3 regions of the Pantoea sp. KPR_PJ genome follow, and region 1 is predicted to be linked to each of the others. Evidence: predicted binding sites of a transcription regulator. Region 1 holds the regulator's gene; each other region holds the start of a gene.
The links. The regulator CRP, encoded in region 1, controls carbon source genes, mostly activating them, when cyclic AMP is high. The targets are predictions, from matches to a motif close to ATGTGANNNNNNTCACAT.
Positions count from the first base shown of each region.

Region 2: the regulator CRP is predicted to act here: its motif matches at 2,968-2,985, upstream of azuC (stress response protein AzuC).
Region 3: the regulator CRP is predicted to act here: its motif matches at 3,709-3,726, upstream of msrB (peptide-methionine (R)-S-oxide reductase MsrB).

Region 1 covers NZ_JABMIK010000007.1:206,617-212,431, forward strand. The annotation lists gene HP564_RS15690 (putative adenosine monophosphate-protein transferase Fic) at 1-494, shown strand, start outside; gene HP564_RS15695 (aminodeoxychorismate synthase component II) at 536-1,111, shown strand; gene HP564_RS15700 (aspartate aminotransferase family protein) at 1,200-2,420, shown strand; gene HP564_RS15705 (YccS/YhfK family putative transporter) at 2,421-4,496, opposite strand; gene crp (cAMP-activated global transcriptional regulator CRP) at 4,555-5,187, opposite strand; gene HP564_RS15715 (OsmC family protein) at 5,490-5,815, shown strand, end outside.
Region 2 covers NZ_JABMIK010000007.1:25,901-31,715, reverse strand. The annotation lists gene HP564_RS14905 (dipeptide ABC transporter ATP-binding protein) at 1-573, opposite strand, end outside; gene dgcA (N-acetyl-D-Glu racemase DgcA) at 590-1,555, opposite strand; gene dgcN (N-acetyltransferase DgcN) at 1,557-2,564, opposite strand; gene azuC (stress response protein AzuC) at 2,817-2,894, opposite strand; gene mntP (manganese efflux pump MntP) at 3,014-3,589, opposite strand; gene HP564_RS14880 (DUF1158 domain-containing protein) at 3,892-4,134, shown strand; gene mqo (malate dehydrogenase (quinone)) at 4,648-5,815, shown strand, end outside.
Region 3 covers NZ_JABMIK010000002.1:6,573-12,387, reverse strand. The annotation lists gene HP564_RS04710 (MipA/OmpV family protein) at 1-587, shown strand, start outside; gene HP564_RS04705 (aldo/keto reductase) at 661-1,512, shown strand; gene HP564_RS04700 (D-hexose-6-phosphate mutarotase) at 1,557-2,432, opposite strand; gene gapA (glyceraldehyde-3-phosphate dehydrogenase) at 2,507-3,502, opposite strand; gene msrB (peptide-methionine (R)-S-oxide reductase MsrB) at 3,844-4,254, shown strand; gene HP564_RS04685 (YeaC family protein) at 4,258-4,539, shown strand; gene pncA (bifunctional nicotinamidase/pyrazinamidase) at 4,581-5,189, opposite strand; gene ansA (asparaginase) at 5,207-5,815, opposite strand, start outside.

The DNA.
Region 1 (5,815 bases):
CTGAGCTGGCGTTCAGCAGTGCGCGCCTCGCCACGCTGGAGCTGGGACCCGCTACCATTGGCCTGCCTTTTCTGTGTCATATTCACCGCACGCTGTTTCAGGACCTCTACAGCTGGGCAGGCGAGCTGCGCACCATTGATATCTGGCGCGACGACACGCCGTTTTGCCATTTCGAATATATCGAAAAAGAGGGCAACACGCTGATGGACGCGCTGGAAGAGGAAGAGGGGCTGCGCAACCTGGAACAGCAGTCGTTTGTAGCGCGCATTGCACACTACTATTGCGAAATCAATATGTTGCATCCCTTCCGCGAGGGAAATGGCCGCGCTCAGCGCATTTTCTTTGAGCAGCTGGCGCTGCATGCCGGGTACTTCCTCGAGTGGCAGCACGTAGAGGCGCAGCAGTGGCGTGAGGCAAACCAGGCCGGCGCAAATGGCGATCTGGCCCCGCTGGAAGCCGTCTTTGCTCGTGTTGTGAGTCGCGCCAGCCTGTAAAACGCGTAGAATAGCGGCGGTTTTCTCTGTCAGGACAGACCATGCTGCTGCTAATCGACAACTATGATTCCTTTACCTGGAATCTTTACCAGTATTTTTGCGAGCTTGGCGCGCAGGTGCGCGTGGTACGCAACGATGCCATCACGCTGGATGAGATGGCGGCGCTACCGCTGTCACATCTGGTGATTTCACCGGGTCCCTGTACGCCGGATGAATCTGGCGTCTCTATGGACGCCATTCGCCATTTCGCCGGACGCATTCCGGTGCTGGGCGTTTGCCTGGGGCATCAGGCCATTGCACAGGCCTATGGGGCCAGAGTGGTCCGGGCTCGGCAGGCCATGCATGGAAAAACCTCTGCTATCGTTCATAACCATCAAGGCGTATTCCGCAACCTCAATAATCCCCTGACCGTGACGCGCTATCACTCTTTGATCGTGGCGCGCGATTCGCTGCCTGATGAATTCGAAATTACGGCCTGGAGCCTGAAAGAGGGGGAGCCGGATGAGATCATGGGATTTCGTCACAGGACGCTGGCGCTGGAGGGCGTGCAGTTTCATCCAGAGAGTATCCTGAGTGAACAGGGGCACCAGCTGCTGCATAATTTTCTGGAAACCTGAAGATATGTTTGCCTTTGATTGATTTGTTATGCATATTTTATGACTAATATTTCATCGTGGTTTAATAAATAATCAAAGGTGGTCGTCGATGGCATCGGAGAAATTAGCGGTAACGCGGGAAACGTTTGATAAGGTGATATTGCCTGTTTATGCACCTGCGCACTTTGTGCCGGTGAAGGGCAAGGGCAGCCGTGTCTGGGATCAGCAGGGAAAAGAGTATATCGATTTTTCCGGCGGTATCGCCGTAACGGCGCTCGGCCACTGCCATCCGGCGCTGGTGGCGGCGCTGAAAAACCAGGGCGAAACGCTGTGGCACCTGAGTAACGTCTTCACCAATGAGCCTGCGCTGCGCCTGGCCAGCAAGCTGATCGATGCAACCTTTGCCGAGCGCGTTTTCTTCGCTAACTCTGGCGCGGAAGCCAATGAAGCCGCCTTCAAGCTGGCGCGCTACTACGCCTGCCAGCGCCACAGCCCGTTCAAAAGTAAAATCATCGCTTTCCATAATGCGTTCCACGGCCGCACGCTCTTTACCGTTTCCGTTGGCGGCCAGCCAAAGTATTCCGACGGCTTTGGTCCGAAGCCTGCGGATATCGTGCACGTTCCCTTTAACGATCTGGAGGCGGTAAAAGCGGTTATCGACGACCATACCTGCGCCATCGTGGTCGAACCCATTCAGGGGGAGGGTGGCGTAACGCCGGCTACCCCTGAGTTTATGCAGGGATTGCGCGAGCTGTGTGACCAGTATCAGGCGCTGCTGGTGCTGGATGAGGTGCAGAGCGGCATGGGACGCAGCGGCAAGCTGTTTGCCTACGAGCACTATGGCGTCACGCCCGACATCCTCACCACCGCGAAAGCGCTGGGCGGTGGTTTCCCGGTGAGCGCCATGCTGACCACCGATGCGATCGCCTCGACCATGTCGCCAGGCGTGCATGGCACCACCTATGGCGGCAACCCGCTTGCCTGCGCAGTGGCCGAAGCGGCGCTGGACGTGATCAATACGCCAGAAGTGCTGGAAGGGGTGCAGGCGCGTCGCGAGCAGTTTGTGACGGCCCTGAAGGCGCTCGACGCGAAGCACGATCTCTTTACAGAGATTCGTGGCAAAGGACTACTGATCGGCGCTGCACTAAAACCGCAGCATGCGGGAAAAGCGCGCGCCATTCTCAATGCGGCAGCGGCCGAAGGCCTGATGGTGCTGGTAGCGGGCACTGACGTGATCCGCTTTGCGCCTTCGCTGGTTATTGAGCCAGCCGACATTGAAGAGGGTATGGCGCGTTTCGCCCGCGCGGTGGAAGGCGTCCTGGCAGCCTGATTAACCTTTACGTAAATGCCTGATGAGCCAGCGGCCATGCTGTGGCCGCTGGCTCCACGCCAGTGACGAAATGGTATGCATCACGTTCAGGTGCTCCAGGATACGGCGCACATGCTGCTCCAGAATCGTGACCGCCCCTTCACCCAAATTATTGACCTCTTCCATGATGTTGGTCTGTGAGCCAGGCCCGTCATATTCCAGCCGCTGCTGGCAGCGCTGGATGGCGATTTCGCATGACTGCAGGTAGCGCTGCGCCAGATCGGGTGTCAGCATCGTGTGCTCGCGCGCGAGAATGGTCATGGCATTGATATGCTCGACGATAAACTGGCTGTGCGTGACCCACAGGCGCATGTCTTTCAGGTACTGGGCGTTAAAGCCCGGCTCCTGCATCGCCTGGTTGAGCGAGTTAAACAGCGCATTATGCGCCTGGTTAACCTGCATACGCTGATAGGCCAGCTTTTTCGCCTCCTGCTCGGGTCCCAGCAGCAGCTGCAGCGCATCCTGACAGGTTTCCAGCGCGTCGTGCGCATTCTGGCGAAGCAGCCCGCTCTGCCATTGTGGCCATAGCCAGAGCATTCCGCCGAAGGCGATCAAACAGCCCATCAGCGTGTCCATCAGGCGTGGAAGTAAAAACTGCGCGCCGTTCAGCGACAGCAGCTGCAGCGAATAGACCGCCGTAACGGTAAAGCCAATCATCGACCAGCCGTAATATTTGCGCGTGACCAGATAGCTGAGTAGCGTAACCACCAGCATAAACAGCAGCACCAGGGATTCCGGCACGGCAAAGCGTAGCGAGGCGGCGGCAATGACCAGCCCGGCAAAGGTGCCCAACGCCCGGTGCTGAATACGCACGCGGGTGGCGCTGTAGCCATTCTGACTGACAAACATAATGGTCATCAGGATCCAGTAAGGCTTGGGAATATCGAACAGCATCGCCAGCGCGCTGCCAAACATCAACATCACCGCAAAGCGTGCCGCCGTGCGCAGCGCTGAAGATTTAAAGGAGAGGTAGCTGCGCAGGGCGGGCAGCAGGGGCAGGCGGCGCTGGCGATCGCTCATCAGGTCACGCTGGTAGAGCGGTTTTTGCGTGCGCAGCACCCGGGCGATACGGCTGAAATGATAGAAGCAGAAATGCCCGACGGGATTATCGGGGTGCTGACGGGTGATCTTCTCCAGCGCGCCGAGCGGCTTTTCCATCTCAAAGCGACTCGGTAGCTGGTGATAGAGGATGGCATCGGCCAGCGCACGTAGCCGTGCTGAAATAATTTTGGCATTCCAGCGGATCACCGCTTCCGCATGGCTGCGCTCGACCAGCTTCTGAACCTCTTCTGGCTGATGCAGGCTGACAGAGATATGTTCCTGCAAATCGAGTGCTACCTGAAAAGCGCGCATGAGCCGTTTATGGCTGTTGTCGCGGCTGGCAGAGAGCATGTGCATCTGCTGGTAGCAGGTATTAATCAGATCAACCGCTTTCTGCTGGCGCGCGAGCAGCGGCGGCAGCGCTTTTTCGGGATCGGTGAGCTGGGTCAGCAGCGTATATTTCGCGTCGCAGTAATCCGCCAGCTCGCGATAGATCAGGCTCAGGGTTTCACGCATCGGCTGCTCTTTCCACAGCCAAAACCAGAACCAGTTGAACAGCCCGTACCAGAGCGTGCCACCAATGTAGAGCAGCGGTGGCACATAGACTGGCATACGCCCAATCAGGCTAAGGGTAAAGATAGCCGCGACCAGCGTGCCAGGGAGCAGACGACCGTGCAGCGGGCTGATTTCGCCAGTCACGCCCAGCAGCAGCGGCAAGGCAAAAAGCACGGCAGGCAGCGGGACGCCTTTTAGCGTCAGCAGCTGGATCAGAAAGCTGCCGAGCGCAAACAGCGAGCCGCCGACCACCAGGCGTTTGAAAAAGCGTTTATGCGGCGTGTCCAGGCCAGCCACGTTGCAGCAGGCGGGAACGAGAGAGAAGAGCAGGCCTTTTTGCAAATCGCCAAACAGCCAGCCAAGCGCCACAGGAATGCACAACACCAGCGTCTGCCGCAGCGCATAGTTAACTTCGGGGTGATAGATGATTCGACGCCACATCACTTCACTGAAAACAGTAGCGGCGTGACAGAAACATCACGCCGGGAGAGAGAGGAAATCAGCGGGTGCCGTACACGACAATGGTCTTGCCGTGGGCGGAAATCAGATTCTGGTCTTCCAACATTTTCAAAATGCGGCCCACGGTTTCGCGTGAGCAACCAACGATTTGGCCAATTTCCTGACGAGTAATTTTGATTTGCATGCCGTCGGGATGCGTCATGGCGTCTGGCTGTTTTGCCAGGTTGAGCAGGGTTTGTGCAATACGTCCGGTCACGTCGAGGAAAGCTAAATTGCCCACTTTTTCCGAGGTAACCTGCAGACGGCGCGCCATCTGCGAAGAGAGACGCATTAAAATATCCGGATTCACCTGAATAAGCTGACGGAATTTCTTGTAAGAAATTTCGGCCACTTCGCACGCGGTTTTTGCACGTACCCAGGCGCTGCGCTCCTGACCTTCTTCAAACAGGCCAAGCTCGCCAATAAAATCACCCTGATTCAGGTAAGAGAGGATCATCTCTTTACCTTCTTCATCTTTGATCAGTACCGCAACGGAACCTTTCACGATGTAGTAAAGCGTTTCAGCCTTCTCACCTTGATGAATCAGCGTACTTTTGGATGGATATTTGTGAATATGGCAATGGGACAGGAACCATTCGAGTGTAGGGTCTGTTTGCGGTTTGCCGAGAACCATTCGCTATTATCCTCTGTTGTAATCGTGCCCAAAATGCAGAGTCATATTCTCTGCCAGGCGATGAAAGCTTCAAGCGTTTCCCGAGAGGGAGATTATTCGGGGTTCCATTTTGCGCCAGGCGCTTGAGGTGTCCCGCCTTCGTCCTTAATAAGACGAAACTATTTTCAGCACTGTTTGTAGCACAGCTTTTGTCAGCTGTCTTCTGTTGTCTCGCTTCAGCAGAGGGGGGATTACTCTGGATTGCTGTTTGTCAGGTGAACGCGTACTCTGGCGGCAAACAGGCTATTCTCGAGGGAAAAACAATGCAGGCAAGAGTGAAGTGGATCGAAGGATTAACCTTTTTGGGTGAGTCCTCTTCAGGGCATCAGATCCTGATGGACGGTAACTCGGGCGATAAAGCGCCCAGCCCGATGGAAATGGTGCTGATGGCGACTGGCGGCTGTAGTGCCATCGATGTGGTTTCTATTTTGCAAAAGGGCCGCAACGATGTGGTGGAGTGCGAGGTAAAGCTGACCTCGGAACGCCGTGAAGAGGCACCGCGCCTGTTTACCCATATTAATCTTCATTTCGTGGTTACCGGCAAGGCGCTGAGCGACAAAGCCGTGGCGCGCGCGGTAGATCTGTCAGC
Region 2 (5,815 bases), 180 kb from region 1:
CAGCGCCTGTGCAATCATCACGCGCTGGCGCATGCCGCCGGAAAGCGCGTGCGGGTAGCTTTTCATTACCCGATCAACGTCAGCGATGCGCACCTGCTGCAGCAGCGAACGCGCCCGCGCACGGGCATCGGCACCGGAGCAGAGTCCGTGGTCACGCAGCGCTTCGGTAAGCTGATCGCCCACGCGCAGCACCGGGTTCAGCGAGGTCATTGGCTCCTGAAAAATCATCGCTATTTCGCGCCCGCGCAGCCTGCGCTGCTGCTCATCGCTAAGCTGGCTGAGATCGCGCGTAACGCCCTCGCGGTCGCGAAAGCGAATGGCGCCACCGTCGATGCGCGCCGAGGCTGCCAGCAGCCCCATGACCGCCAGTGAGGTTACCGATTTTCCCGATCCGCTCTCGCCGACAACCGCGACGATCTCCCCCGGCTGAATAGCGAAAGAGACGTCGTGCAGCGCCTGATGCGCGCCGCTGCGTCCGCGAAAGCTGACGCTGAGATGATCTATCGCCAGCACCGGTGTGCTGTCTGCATCCGCCACGCGGGTGGCGTCAGGCAGGCGAGAAGTCTGCGTCATCGTTGCTCCCTGTGCATTACAGCCAGATACGGCCTTGTGAATAGGAGAGGAAGGGCGAACTGTCTGCCGCCAGCCACAGGGGGCCGTCCAGATCGACATGCTCGGCCTGCGGCGTCACCGGCAGTGCGGCCTCCATCGCCAGCGAGGAGCCAAGCATACAGCCGACCATCAACCGCATGCCCTGCTGCTTCGCCTCGTTGACCATCGCCAGCGCCTCCGTCAGGCCGCCGCACTTGTCGAGCTTGATATTGATCATCTCGTAGCGGTCGCGCAGTGCGGCGATATCGGCGCGCGTGTGGCAGCTTTCATCAGCGCAGAGCGGAATGGGGTGGGCAATATGCGCTAACCCGGCATCGTCGCCCGCTGGCAGGGGCTGTTCGATCATCGCCAGTCTGTACGGCCGCAGCGCCGTAAACAGCGTCGGCAGATCGCATCCGCCCCAGGCCTCGTTAGCATCAACGATCAAGACAGCGTCCGGTGCGGCAGCGCGAACCGCCGCAACCTTTTCCACAATGGCCTCGCGGTCGAGCTTGATTTTCAGCAGCAGCGCACCGCGCGCTACCGCATCCGCCGCCGCGTCCGCCATTTTTTCGACGCTGTCGAGGCTCAGCGTTTCTGCGGTTACCACTGACGGTGGTGCGCTCAGCGCCACCTGCTGCCACAGCGTCTGTTTCGCACGCGCGGCCTCCAGACGCCACAGGGCGCAATCCAGCGCGTTGCGCGCTGCCCCTGCGTTGAGCTGCGTTTGCAGTGCATCGCGGCTGAGGCCTGCCTCAATCGCCTCTTTCATCGCATTAAGCTGGGCGTGAACGCTCTCCACTGACTCGTTGTAGCGCGGCGTCGGCGTGCATTCGCCGCGGCCAATAAAGCCGTCCTGTTCCAGAATCACGCGGATCACCGCCACGGCAGTGCGGGTTCCGCGTGCGATGGCGAAAGGCCGTGCCAGCGGCAGCGTCAGCACTTCGATCAGCATACGGCGCATATCAGCCCCGCTCTTTTAACAGGGCGGCAATTGCATCGATGCCGAAGCGCACCGGATCGGTTGCCGGTACGCCAAAGGTCTCACTGAGCTGCGCGCAATATTCACGCGCCTCTTCTTCGCTGAAATTAGAGGTATTGATGGCAAAACCGGCCAGCTGCGGATTGTCGCTTGTCACCTGCGCCGCACGCAGATTGGCTTCGACGCACTCCGCCAGGCCAACCATCGGCTGATGGGGCAGATGACGCATATGCGGCCGCCCCATCTCATGACACATCACCAGCCAGTGCGGCTGCGCGCCGTGGATTAACCCCATGCTGACACCAGCATAGGAGGGGTGAAACAGTGAGCCCTGCCCTTCGACGATATCCCAGTGATCGTCTTCACTGGCCGGTGACAACGCCTCCGCCGCGCCCGCAATAAAATCGGCGATCACCGCGTCAATGGCGATGCCTTCGCCAGCGACCAGAATGCCGGTCTGTCCGGTCGCACGGAAATCGGCTTTCATTCCCTGCTCACGCATGGCGGCTTCCAGCGCCAGCGAGGTATACATTTTGCCGACCGAGCAGTCGGTCCCCACGGTCAGCACCCGTTTTCCGCTGCGTTTTTTGCCGCTGCCCACGCTGAGTGTCGGGCGCATATGGCGGATATCAAACAGCGCGACGCCGTGCGCCTCTGCCAGCGCCACCAGCTCAGGCTCGTCCGCGAGGCGGTGATGCAGGCCACTTGCCACGTTCATCCCGGCTTTAATAGCGGTGGTGATGCTCTCCAGCCAGTGCTGCGGCAGATAGCCGCCCGCGTTGGCGGTGCCAAGCACCAGCGTTTTTGCGCCGCGTGCCTTCGCCGCGACGATGTCCAGCTCTTCAAGTCCGAGGGTAACGGTACAGCCAGGCAGGCGGATTTCGCCCACGCACTGTTCGGGTCGCCATACCTGAATGCCGCGAGCAGTTTTAGCGGCCAGCGGATCGGTGACGTCGCCGAGAAATAGCAGATAAGGTTGCGGGATGAGCATAATGCGTTCTCTTTCAGACAGGGTGGAGGGTCTGAAACGCACTATTTCACGGCAGGCCAGGCAGAACGAATGCTTGTTTAGACGCCGGGTATAACCTGCGGCTATGGTGACAAGCGGCGCTTATGGCTGAGGCCGAATCAGGGGACAATAAGAAGTGAATGCGCAAAAAAAGGAAAGAAAAACGTATGGCGGAGGGGGCATCACGGCATGCACTCTGCCGTGATTGCCAGAGACGAAGTCAACCGTACTCAATCAGTACATAGCGCCTGGCGGGACATATTTGAAAGTTTCGACGTAAGCGCGGAAGACATATTTCACTAAGCGTTTCATAAGGTGCCTTGTTCAAAATTTGTTGAAAAAATGCAGGGAAATTATAGCCACTGTGCATTTTACAGGCAACAAATTTTGAACTGGATCACAAAAACGCCGCTGCATCAGCGGCGTGACGCTCAGGAGAAGAGGTGCAGGTGCTCTGCCAGAATAGTGCAGCCAATGGAGAGTAATACTACGCCGCCCAGCACTTCCGCCCATTTGCCCAGCACCGGCCCGACCAGACGCCCCACCAGCACCCCGGTGGTGGCCATAAAGGTCGTTGCCATACCGATGGTCAGCGCGGTAGCAATAATATTGACCTGCAAAAAGGCGAGTCCAACGCCTACCGCCAGCGCATCCAGGCTGGTGGCCACTGCCGTCATGGCCAGTACCATAAAACCGTGGCGCTGCGGCGCTTCGCACGGCTCAGCGGTGGCGGTCTGACGAAGGCCTGCCATCATCATGCGTCCACCCAGAAACGCCAGCAGGAAAAAAGCGACCCAGTGGTCCCATGCCATGACGTAGCGGCTGGCGGCCAGTCCGGCCGCCCAGCCGATTAAGGGTGTCAGCGCTTCAATCGCGCCGAAAATCAGGCCAGTACGCAGTGCCTCTTTAAATCCGGGACGATGCAGGGCAGCGCCTTTACTCAATGCAGCGGCAAAAGCGTCCATCGACATTCCAAAAGCAAGGATTAGGGTGGCGATAAAAGTCATAATGGCTAATGTCAGGATAAAAAGCGCTCAAAGGTCTGCTTTTCACCGCGAATCTTGTCTGTTTTGCTAAAAGTGCGCGCAGTCTAGCACGCCTCCCCCCTGATAAAAAGACAAGAAAATCATGGGTTTAAGTATAGCAAAGGCTATAACTTTTATCGTTCGCTATGTTTTACCGCTAAGTTAATGGTACTTAAGCCTTTTATTTATGCCGGTGGGGTGTTTGCGCAGGCTCTGGCGACAGGGATTGAACCCTGGAGAAGATTCCCGGAAAATGGCGGCGCGAATGACTGCGGAACCTTCTGATGAAAAATCCTTTTGAAACCCTGATTATCCCCGGCGGTATTTTGCTGCTGGGTTTTCTCTCTGCCCTGCTGCTGCCCGCACCTAATTTTGGCCTTACGATGGCGCGAAATCTGACGCAACTGCTGCACCTGCAGGATATCAACCAGCTCTACACGCTTATCTTCTGCGCCTGGTTTTTGCTGTTAGGTGCCGTCGAGTTTTTTGTGATCCGCCTGATTTATCGCCGCTGGTTCCGTGGCTAACGGTCTGGCTCGCCTGCTGCAGTTTCCGGCAGGGCGGGCAGATCGGACTCACAAAAATGTAACATTGTTTTTACAGATGCAGTGGAAAAGGCCTGCGACATAAAAAATTCTTTATCGTCCCTTTTATCACTTATCTCAAAAAATCAGCGACTTATAAAATAAGGCGAATTTATCCTCTCTCCTTCTCTTGCACTGCATTTGTGCAAGTCTGCAACATCATCTTTCGTTAACCTGCTGAGTTTGCGATAAAAAATTCCTAATGGCTCTCTGACCAAGATGATTAATTCTTATGCTGAATCATTTCTGCATTTAAAAAATAAACAAATGTTTAAATCAGAGACGAGAATGTTATATTCAACAGATAAAGCATAACGTGCAGTTAACCTGCATCCCGCTTAAACATACCTGAGTCTTAACCTTTGAGAAGTAGCGCAACGCGCTCCCCAGAAGCGCGGCTATTTCGCCTGCGAACCTGTTGAGCATCAGGTCAACAGAGAGAGGAGATGTCGCCTCATGAGTAAGAAAGCTGTAAACCTTACGCTCGCCTCGAGCGCCGTTGGCATGGAAAAAGTGCAAATGTCCGAACGTGAAGACGTGGATGTACTGCTTATCGGCGCGGGCGTGATGAGCGCGACCTTAGGCGCGTGGCTCCAGGAGCTTGAGCCGAACTGGACCATTGAGATGGTCGAGCGGCTGGCAAGCGTAGCGGAAGAGTCCTCTGACGGCTGGAATAATGCCGGAACCGGCCACGCCGCGCTGGCAGAGCTAAACTATACGCCGCAAAAGGCTGATGGCAGCATCGACATCACCAAAGCTGTCGCGATCAATGAATCTTTCCAGATTTCCCGTCAGTTTCTGGCCTACCAGGTGCAAAAGGGCCATCTGAACCAGCCCGAAACCTTTATTAACAGCACGCCGCATATGAGCTTTGTCTGGGGAGACGAAAACGTCGCTTTCCTGCGCAAACGCTATCAGGCCCTGCAAAAAAGCACGCTGTTTCGCGGCATGGCCTATTCCGAAGATCCACAGCAGATTGCCAAATGGATCCCGTTAGTAATGAAGGGACGCAATCGTCGGCAGAAAGTTGCCGCGACCTGGACCGACATGGGCACCGACGTCAACTTCGGCGAAGTAACACGCCAGCTGATTGCTTCGCTGGAAAAAACTGCGCATTTCCGTCTGCGCCTGCAGCAGGAAGTATGCGATCTCAGGCGTCTGGGCAATGGCCGCTGGCAGGTCACGCTGCAATCCCTGGTCACGCAACAGAAGCGCACTCTCACGGCGAAGAATGTCTTTATCGGTGCGGGTGGCGCGGCGCTACCGCTGTTGCAAAAAAGTGGTATTCCGGAGGTTGCTGGCTACGCGGGTTTCCCGGTGGGGGGCTCGTTCCTCGTGACCGAGAATCAGGACGTTGTACAGCAGCATATGGCGAAAGTTTATGGCAAAGCATCAGTCGGTGCGCCGCCGATGTCCGTTCCACACGTCGATACGCGCGTGCTGGATGGTAAGCGCGTCCTGCTGTTTGGACCTTTTGCGACCTTCTCCACCAAGTTCCTGAAACAGGGTTCGCTGCTGGATATGTTTGGTTCGATGAACAGCGGCAACCTTCTGCCGATGATGAACGTCGGGCTGAAAAATTTTGACCTGGTGAAATACCTGGTTGACCAGGTGCTACAAAGCG
Region 3 (5,815 bases), on a different contig from region 1:
ATGAGGGTGAAAATTTCTGGTTCCGCAGTTTGCAGGGCGGCTATTACCTCTGGAAGGATCCAGAAAACCAACTCTCTTTAACGCTGCTTGGTTCACCGCAGCAGTACGATCCGGACGATAATGACCTGGGCGATATGAAAGGTCTCGACAAGCGTCGCATGACGTTGATGGGAGGGGCAACCTACAGCCATATGGCTGACTGGGGCATCCTGCGTACCGCGCTGCTGGGCGATGTGCTAAACAACAGTAACGGCATTATCTGGGATTTAACCTACCTCTACCGCTTTAAATTTGGCGACTTTAGCCTGACGCCAGGCATTGGTGCTATGTGGAATAGCGCGAATCAGAACCGCTACTACTATGGTGTATCAAGCCATGAAGCGGCGCGCACTGGCATCAGCCGTTATCAGCCTGACGACAGCTGGTCTCCCTATGTGGAGTTAAGCGCGAGTTATCAGGTTGCGCCACAGTGGAATGTCAGCCTGGTCGGACGCTATACCCGCTTTGACAGTGAAATCAAAGACAGCCCGATGATTGATAAGAGTGGTCAGACGACGCTCTGGACAGGGTTCAGTTATACCTTCTGATCCATTCGCTGACCGGGCAATTTTTTAACCTCAGCACCAAAATGGTGCCCTAATTTGTTGCAGGAGCACACCGATGGAAAAGCTGATCGCGTTTGACGATAGCGTGACACTACCCGCAGTAGGTCAGGGCACCTGGTTTATGGGTGAGGATGCTTTGCGCCGTCAGGAAGAGGTGGCAGCGCTACAGGCGGGGCTGGACTGCGGACTGACGCTGATCGATACAGCAGAAATGTACGCTGAAGGCGGAGCTGAAGAAGTCGTGGGGGAAGCGCTGCGTGGACGCCGCGACCGCGCCTTTGTGGTCTCAAAAGTTTATCCCTGGAATGCTGGCGAGGTAGATGCGGTTGAGGCATGTGAGCGCAGCCTGCATCGACTGGGTACCGACCGCCTTGATCTCTATCTGCTTCACTGGCGAGGGAATGTGCCACTGGAAGAGACGATTCGTGCGATGGAGAAACTTCAGCAGCAGGGCAAAATCCTGCGCTGGGGCGTCTCAAATTTTGATGTCGACGATTTGCAGGAGCTTCTGAGCGAGCCGGGTGGCAATCAATGTGCAACCAATCAGGTTCTCTATCACCTGGCTTCACGCGGTATCGAGTATGATTTGCTGCCTGAATGCCAGCAGCGCCAGATGCCGGTAATGGCCTATTGTCCACTGGCACAAGCGGGCAGGCTGCGTCAGACGCTCTTTACCCACGTAACGCTGGTGGAGATTGCACAGCAGAAGGGCATTAGCGTAGCGCAGTTGCTACTCGCCTGGGTGATACGTAAAGAGGGCATTATTGCCATCCCTAAAGCGAGTTCACAGGCACACGTCAGAGAGAATGCTGCTGCACTGCAGATCAGACTGAGCGACGATGAGCTGGCCCGGATCAATCGGGCCTTTCCGCCGCCGCAGAGCAAGCAGCCGCTGGATGTCGTTTAGAATGCATTCACGACAGCCCCCAGCGGCGACAGGTCAGAGAGTCGCTACGCTTTCTGCCGCAGGCGGAAAGTCGTCGCCAGACGCGCCGGTTTTTCGCCTGCACTCACCATTGGCTTAGCGATCCGCGCCGTTTCCACACAGACCATGGTTTTATAACCGTCGTTGGGCATATCCGCCATGCTGCAAGAGAGCTCAACGCCAGGGTTCCATGTCACCACATCACTCTGGTGATGGTGGTAAACTTCGATGGTGCGCTGCCCCTGTTTATCATGGATTAATGAACAGGCCTCAGGCTGGGTAAAAATGCGATCGATGCGACCCGGATAGGTCTGGTTTTCGCTTGCGCGGCCTTCGCGGTTGTTATCAACTTTATCGATAAAGTGCTCGCCCAGACCGCTTACCTCTACACCCGCAATATCGGCAACCTGGAAATAGCTGTGCAGAGCACCAGTGGCACTAAAGTTGCCGTGCGCTTCCAGTTCAATTTCACAGTGTCTGCCAAGGCGAAAACGAGCAAAAAGCGTGAAATCATGCGGCCAGAGTTTTTTTGTCTGGGCAGAACTTTCCAGCACAAATGTCAGCATCACGCTCTCGTCATTCTCATCGTGCGCCGAAAGTGTCCAGGGCTGGTTTCGGGCGAAACCGTGCGCCGGTTCGCCTTGCGGACCAAACCACGGCCAGCAGACTGGGACACCGCCGCGAATCGCTTTGCCAGCAGAGAAGAGTGATTTTTCGCTTAGCCAGATAACCGGCTTTTCTCCGCTTGGCTGCCACGCGATAAGATGCGCCCCCTGAAGCGTAACTGCCGCGCGCAGCTGGGGATGGCTTACCACAATCACCGGCAGATCGCCCAGCTGTCGCTGCGACAGATAGGGGGAGATTTGCTTCACTACGGGCAGAGAGAAGATTTTATCCTGCATCACCGAATCCTTCCTGTTGTCACGAAAAAAAGGGCGACCGAAGTCGCCCTTGTTGCCTGTCATAACCGGTGTGCTTATTTAGCAACCAGCGCGATCAGGTCGAGTACTTTGTTTGAGTAGCCAGTTTCGTTATCGTACCAGGAAACCAGTTTAACGAAGTTATCGTTCAGCGCGATGCCTGCTTTAGCATCGAACACAGAGGTCAGCACTTCGCCGTTGAAGTCGGTAGACACCACGTCATCTTCAACATAGCCCAGCACGTCTTTCATTTCGCCTTCAGCAGCTGCTTTAATCGCTTCACAAATCTCTTTGTATGATGCTGCTTTTTCCAGACGAACGGTCAGGTCAACCACAGAAACGTTCGGGGTCGGTACGCGGAACGCCATACCGGTCAGTTTACCGTTCAGCTCTGGCAGAACTTTGCCGACCGCTTTTGCTGCGCCGGTAGAAGACGGAATGATGTTCTGAGATGCGCCGCGGCCGCCGCGCCAGTCTTTGTGAGACGGGCCATCAACGGTTTTCTGGGTCGCAGTGGTTGCGTGAACGGTAGTCATCAGACCTTCGACGATGCCGAATTTGTCGTTGATAACTTTTGCCAGCGGTGCCAGGCAGTTGGTGGTGCAGGAGGCGTTAGAGACGATGTCCTGGCCAGCATATTTGTCAAAGTTAGCGCCGCGCACGAACATCGGCGTATCGTCTTTAGACGGGCCAGTCAGCACAACTTTTTTAGCGCCTGCGGTGATGTGTTTGCGTGCGGTTTCGTCGGTCAGGAAGATACCGGTTGCTTCAGCAACCACGTCAACACCTACTTCATCCCACTTCAGGTTAGCCGGGTCTTTCTCAGAGGTAACACGGATTTTTTTACCGTTAACGATCAGCGCGCCGTCCTGAACTTCAACGGTGCCGTCGAAGCGGCCGTGCGTTGAATCGTACTTCAGCATGTAAGCCATGTAGTCGGCGTCTAACAGATCGTTAATCGCAACGATTTCGATGTCAGAACGCTGCTGAGCAGCACGGAAGACGATACGGCCGATACGACCAAAACCGTTGATACCTACTTTGATAGTCATATATTCCACCAGCTATTTGTTAGTGAATAAAAGGTTGGCTGTAAAATTACAAAAACCTTACCAGGCGTCAAGCGGAATCGTGTCAATAGTTGCGACAGGTCAATCCGCTCAACAGGAATAATTTGTTGCGCAACCGCTTGCGCAACAGGCGTGTTAAAACCATGCACAAACCCGACTGCTGAATATAAAGGGATACCATTAGCAAAAGGTGATCAGGGTCACAATTCTGCGCTGTGAGAGGAAAGTCAGACAACTGAGCACGAAAAAAATCCCGTTAATGTTATTCGTTTGTTAGAATATTAGTCGATTTTTTCAGAATGACACTCTCCGGGACCACTCAAATGGCTAAAGAAACCGCATCCGAAGCAAAAATTGCGCAGTTGTCTGAAATGCAGCGTTATGTTACTCAGCATCATGGCACTGAACCGCCTTTCAGCGGCGCGCTTTTGCATAACAAGCAGGAAGGTATCTATCACTGTCTGGTCTGTAATGCGCCACTGTTTCTTTCAGAAACCAAATATGACTCGGGCTGCGGCTGGCCAAGCTTTTATCAGCCCGTCAGCGATGAGGCTATTCGCTATCTGGAAGATAATTCCCACGGCATGCACCGTGTCGAAATCCGCTGTAACAGCTGCGACGCGCATCTGGGGCATGTTTTTCCGGACGGTCCTCAGCCTACGGGCGAGCGCTATTGCGTTAATTCAGCTTCGCTGAGTTTTACGGATGAGCAGGGCGAAGAAACGCAGGGGTAAGCGATGAAACAGCAACTTGAAGCCATGGTTGAGGCAATGACACCGGACGTGTATGAACGGCTGGCGACGGCGGTGGAGACCGGTAAATGGCCGGATGGCGTGGCCCTGACGCAGGCGCAGCGTGACAACTGCATGCAGCTGGTGATGTTATATCAGGCGCGCCATAACGAGACTCCCCAGCATATGACCATTGGCAAAGGGGGAGAGATGGTGACCAAATCGAAAAGAGAGCTAAAGGAAGAGTTTGGCATCGATTCAGAGGTGACACGCATCAATCTGCACTAAAGAAAAAGGCCGACAGCATGTCGGCCTTTTTCTTGTCTTACTCACGCGATAACGGCGCCTTGCGCCTTCATCTGAGCAAAGGCAATCTCACTGTCGTCCGGGTTCAGATTAACACCGCGACAACCCTCGCTGACTACCGTCACCTGATAGCCTAACTCCAGCGCGTCAAGTACGCTGTATTTAACACAGTAGTCCGTTGCGATACCGAGCATCACCAGATGCGTGATGCCGCGCGCCTGAAGCCAGCTGTCCAGCTCGGTTTTACGACGATGGCCATTATCGAAGAAGGCGCTGTAGCTGTCGACGTCCACGTCCTGACCTTTATGAAAGATGGCGTCGATAAGGCTGCGATCCAGACCGGGATGCAGTTCGGCACCGGCCGATCCCTGAATACCGTGATCCGGCCACCAGATTTGCGCCAGTCCGTTAAGCTCTCCCAGCGTATAGACAGGCTCACCTGAAACGGAAGCAAAACTTCCATGATTGGCAGGATGCCAGTCCTGTAGCGCTACCACGCATTCGCCGCGTGCGCGAAATTCTCTGGCGTAACGGTTAGCAACCGGTACGGTCATATCGCCTTCATGAACCGCCATTGGGCCGCCCGGACAGAAGTCGTTCTGTATATCAATGATGATGAGGGCCTGCTTCATAACAGGTTTCTCCGTTTTTAGTCTTCAGTCAGTTCACCGCGCAGGTTTTGTTGCATCCTGGTGCGAATCTGGTCACAGGAGAGCGCCTGACTCAGCAAAAAGTGAAGCTTGGTGAGTGCAGCTTCCACTGTGAGGTCAAATCCACTGATCACGCCCGCATGTTCCAGCGCGTTACCGGTGGCATAGCCGCCCATATTGACCTTGCCTGAGATACACTGGGTGAGATTCACCACCACTATCCCGCGATCGCTGGCCTGCTGTAGCTCCGCCAGAAACTCACGGTTCTGTGGCGCGTTGCCTACGCCATAGGAGCGCAGAATCAGGGCTTTTACCGGCTGACGCAGAAAGTTGCGCACCACGTCCGCTGAAATGCCGGGGTAGATTGTCACGACGCCGATAGGTTGCGGGGTAATGGTGTGCACCTTTAACGGACCGTTGCCCTGAGGAGCAGGCGGTGTGTTCAGACGGCGAATATGAATACCCGCTTCCAGCAAAGCGGAAAGGTTAGGCGATGCAAACGCGTTAAAGCCATCTGCATGTGCCTTCGTCGTCCGGTTGCCGCGATAGAGCTGGTTATTGAAAAACAGCGTTACCTCGTTAATCGGATAATTTGCCGCGACGTAAAG